DNA from 2 places in the Micromonospora sp. NPDC047738 genome. Region 1 is predicted to be linked to the other one. Evidence: riboswitches for the same ligand, from Rfam matches in the RefSeq annotation. Region 1 holds a riboswitch; the other holds the start of a gene.
What was found. Region 1 has a riboswitch for ZMP and ZTP ahead of ABZ783_RS16805 (metallophosphoesterase). Riboswitches for the same ligand answer to the same signal wherever they lie in the genome.
Positions count from the first base shown of each region.

Region 2: another riboswitch for ZMP and ZTP. It lies ahead of ABZ783_RS09790 (glycine hydroxymethyltransferase); the one in region 1 lies ahead of ABZ783_RS16805 (metallophosphoesterase).

Region 1 is NZ_JBEYSO010000009.1:67,921-70,113, forward strand. Features, by position in the region: gene ABZ783_RS16800 (thymidine kinase) at 1-122, shown strand, start outside; gene ABZ783_RS16805 (metallophosphoesterase) at 134-1,024, opposite strand; ZMP/ZTP riboswitch at 1,045-1,122, opposite strand; gene ABZ783_RS16810 (hypothetical protein) at 1,166-1,624, opposite strand; gene ABZ783_RS16815 (acyl-CoA dehydrogenase family protein) at 1,732-2,193, shown strand, end outside.
Region 2 is NZ_JBEYSO010000004.1:342,218-344,410, reverse strand. Features, by position in the region: gene ABZ783_RS09790 (glycine hydroxymethyltransferase) at 1-819, opposite strand, end outside; ZMP/ZTP riboswitch at 838-926, opposite strand; gene ABZ783_RS09785 (hemerythrin domain-containing protein) at 1,130-1,630, opposite strand; gene ABZ783_RS09780 (S8 family serine peptidase) at 1,748-2,193, opposite strand, start outside.

The DNA.
Region 1 (2,193 bases):
GGCGGGTGGTCCGCGAGGGCGAGCAGGTCGTCATCGGCGACACCGTGGACGACGCCGACGTGCGCTACCAGGTGCTCTGCCGCCGGCACTACCGCTCCGGGGACCTCGGCCCGCGCGCCTGAGCGCTCGGCCGTCACTCCGTCGGCACGTCCACGCCCGACACGGCGTCGACGAGGTAGACCTGCTGTCCCGCCCGCGGGTCGCGAGCGTGGAGGGTGTGGCACATCGGCGAGAACGGGCCGCCGAGGTCGACGACCGACGCGCCGGCGCCCGTGACGGCCCGCTCCAGCCGCGGCGGGGCGGTGAGGTCGATGCGGGTGACCACGCCGGGTGTGACCCACACCGGAATGCCGTCCAACGACCCGGACAGCTGCAGGTGGTAGTGCCCGCAGAGAACTGCCCGCACGTCGCCACCGGCAACGGCCGCGGCGAACTGCTCGGCGTTGCGCAGGTTGACCGAGCCCATCAGCGGCGACGAGTGCAGCGCGATCGGCGGGTGGTGCAGCACGACGACCGTGCCCGCCTCGGCGGGCCGGGCCAGCACTGACCGCAGCCAGCGCAATTGCTCGGCACCGACCACGCCGTGCACCGCCCCGGGCACCAGGCTGTCCAGCGTGATCACCCGCAGCCCGCGGATCACGCTCACGGCCGCCCGCTCGTCGGACCCCAGGTCGGCTGGCTCACCCATGTCGGTGCCGTCCGCGGCCAGGTGACCGGTGCCCAGCACCTTCGCGAACGACTCGCGGGTGTCGTGGTTGCCGGGGCAGTAGACGTGCGGGATCCCCCTGTCCCGTGCGAAGTGGCCGACCCTCGCCCGCACGGCGGCACAGCCGGCGACGGACCCGTCGTCGGCGATGTCCCCGCTCACGACCACCAGGTCGATGCCTGGCACGAAACGCGCGTCGTGGAGGATGCGATCGAGGGCGGCCAGGGCATCCACGCCGTCCTCGTCGACGCCGCTCGCCGTGACGTGGGTGTCAGACAGGTGCAGGATCCGATGACGACCGGCCGAGGCGATGGGCATGTGCTTCCTCATCTCGTTGATGAGGGCACCCAGGCGGTCGACGCCCCCGATCCGCACTCCCCGGTGGTGACCCACCTTCGCCAGTCGTGGTGCCGACACCATAGGGCACCGCCGCCCACCGTGTCGTCCCCGGCTGCGGCGTCAGAACGGGTCCCCGCACACCCGCCACTTGCCGTCCTCCTGCACCACCCGCAGGCTGCGCTCCTCGCTGGCGCCGCCGTCGCGGGTCAGCCGCGCCTTCACCGTGGCGCGCGGGATGCCGCGTTCGGTGGCCACCGACACGTCGGTGATCTCGTAGCCGCTGATCTGCGGCGGGGTGCGCACCCAGCTGCCGAAGCCGACCGCGCTCCACCGGCTACGCGCGTCCCGGCACAGCTTCTGGTAAGCCTTGTCGGTGTCTCCCGACGCCACCTCCCGCAGGAACGCGTCGGCGGTGTCCCGGACCGGGCCGTTGGCCTGCAGCATCATCTGCACGTTCCAGACGCCCAGACCGGCCACGCCGATCAGGCACAGGCCCAGTCCGAGGCCGGCCAGCACCAGACCGCTGCGGACCGGCCGGCGGGGCCGGGCCGGCCGGCTCCACGCCTGCTCCTTGCCCATCGGGATCGACCGTATGTGCCCGTTACGTCACCGCGCAGCCACATTGACCCTGTCGCGTCGGTGGCGGCATCGTCTACCGTCGGCCCACACCCCTCGAAGGAGTGAGCATGACCCGCTACGTGCAGCCGGCACCGACCCCCGACGACCCGTACAGCGGGGACCCGCTGCTGCGGTCCTGGCTGGAGCGGCACCTCGGCCCGGCCGGGCACGCCGCCGCGAAGGGCCGGCTGGCCGACCTGGCCGCCGACGTTGTTGGGCCGCTGCGGGCCGCGCACGCCGACGCCGAGGCGCACCCGCCCACCCTGGTCCGGTACGACCCCTGGGGCGCCCGCGTCGACCGGATCGACACCTCGACCGGCTGGCAGGCCCAGCGCGCCGCCGCCGCCCGGCACGCCGTGGTCGCGCTGCCCTATCTGGAGTCCGCGCGGGGCACCTGGGGGGCCGCCGCCCGCGTCGTCCAGCACGCCCTGCTGCACCTGTACGCCCCGGAGTCGGCCACCTTCTCCTGCCCGGTCGCCATGGCCGACGGCGCCGCCGCGCTGCTCAGCCTCCCCGAGGTCGACGGGGCT
Region 2 (2,193 bases), on a different contig from region 1:
CTTGTGGGTGGTGGTGGTGACGATGTGCGCGTGCGGCACCGGGTCGAAGTCGCCGGTGAAGACCTTGCCCGCGACCAGGCCGGCGAAGTGCGCCATGTCGACCATGAAGGTGGCGCCGACCTCGTCGGCGATCTCCCGCATGATCCGGAAGTTGACCTTCCGGGGGTACGCCGAGTAGCCGGCGACCAGGATCAGAGGCTTGAACTCCCGCGCCGCCTCGGCGACCTTGTCGTAGTCGACCAGCCCAGTGGCCGGGTCGGTGCCGTAGCTGCGCTGGTCGAACATCTTGCCGGAGATGTTCGGCCGGAAGCCGTGGGTCAGGTGCCCGCCGGCGTCCAGCGACATGCCGAGCATCCGCTGGTTGCCCAGCTCCCGGCGCAGCGCGAACCAGTCCGCCTCGGTCAGCTCGTTGACCTGGCGTACCTGGGCCTTCTTCAGGGCCGGGGACTCCACGCGGTCGGCCAGGATCGCCCAGAAGGCGACCAGGTTGGCGTCGATGCCGGAGTGCGGCTGCACGTACGCGTGGGCCGCACCGAACAGCTCCCGGGCGTGCTCGGCGGCGAGTGCCTCGACGGTGTCCACGTTCTGGCAGCCCGCGTAGAAGCGGCGGCCGACGGTGCCCTCGGCGTATTTGTCGCTGAACCAGTTGCCCATGGCCAGCAGGGTGGCGGGGGAGGCGTAGTTCTCGCTGGCGATGAGCTTGAGCGACTCGCGCTGGTCGGCCAGCTCCGCCCCGATGGCGTCCGCCACCCGCGGCTCGACGGCGCGGATCACCTCCAGCGCGCTGCGGAAGGCGGTGGATTCGGCGTTCAGCGACATGCGACCTCCTGATGACGTGCGGAAGGCCCAGGCGCTCGGCGTGCGTCCTCGTGACGGGACCGCTCCCCGATGGTGCTCCATCCCACGCGCCAGTCACGGCCCGCGCCGATCCTACCGGGTCCGCCCGGGCCGGCCCGGTCCACCTCCGGCCGCTCGGGCAGTTCGTGCCGGCCAGCACCGGCCGGCAGCCGAGATCGGCGTTCACCCTGGCGGGCCGGGGTGGGGCTGGACGCTGGCTGCCCTTCGTCGCGGGCGGGGCGATCATGACGCGGGACCCGGCCCACCGGTCCCGCGTGGCGTCGGGGGTCGCTCAGGCCGTCACCGCGTCCAGTGACTTCTTGAGCGCCTTCGGGGCGGTGGGGGTCTTCGGCGCCTTCGGGCGCAGTTCGATCATGCGCGCGCCGATCTCCTGCAGCTGGTTCCGCCCGAGCGCCGCGCGCACCTTCGGGAACCACTCTTCCTCTTCCTCCTGGACGTGGTGCAGGACGTTCTCGATCAGCACCGTCGTCTTGGCGGTGTACCGCTCGTCCTCGGCATCCATGGAGAAGAGCTCGAAGCAGAGCACGTCCGCCACGTGGTGCTCCTCGTACGACTCGAGGATGTCGTCCTCGACGTCGGGCACCAGCTTGCGGACCTCCGGGTACATCACCTCGTTCTCCAGGTAGGTGTGCACGGTCAGCGCCTCGATGATCTGCCGGACCAGCTGCTGCCGTTCGCTCGCCGGCCCCTCCTCGGCGTCCTGGAACGCCTTGAACAGGCGGCGCATCTCCTTGTGGTCCTCTTTCAGCCGGACGATGGCATCGGTGGACACCGGGTGACCTCCTCGAGTCGGCGGATGCCGCCCCCGGTACCCCCGCCCGGAACAGCGCAAACAGCAGGACGGGGCCCGGCGTGGGAACGCCGGACCCCGTCGCTGGTGGTGCGGGTGTTACTTGACCACGTTGAACGCGTCGACCATGCCGGCGCCGTAGAACCCGTTCCGCGCACCGCCGGAGCAGTACGACGGGCCGATGTTGTGCGGCCACGTGGCCGGCGGAATCGGCACCGGCCAGTTCGGCACCGGGTCGTAGACGCCCGCCGGGCAGGACTGCGCCACCGCCGTACGCTCCAGGAACGCGGACAGCTGGCCCGGGGTCATGCCCGGGTGCGCCGACAGCGCCAGCGCCGCGACACCGGTGGCGTGCGGGCCGGACATCGAGGTGCCCTGCTTGTAACCCCACCCGTTGACCATGTTGCCCTGGGCGTTCAGTCGTCCAACGGTCGACAGAATGGTATCGGTGGAGGTGGAGCGGGCACCCTGGGTGCGGAACCGGCTGTCACCACCCGGGGCCGTCACATCGACCACGCCCTGGCCGTACGACGAGTAGTAGCTCT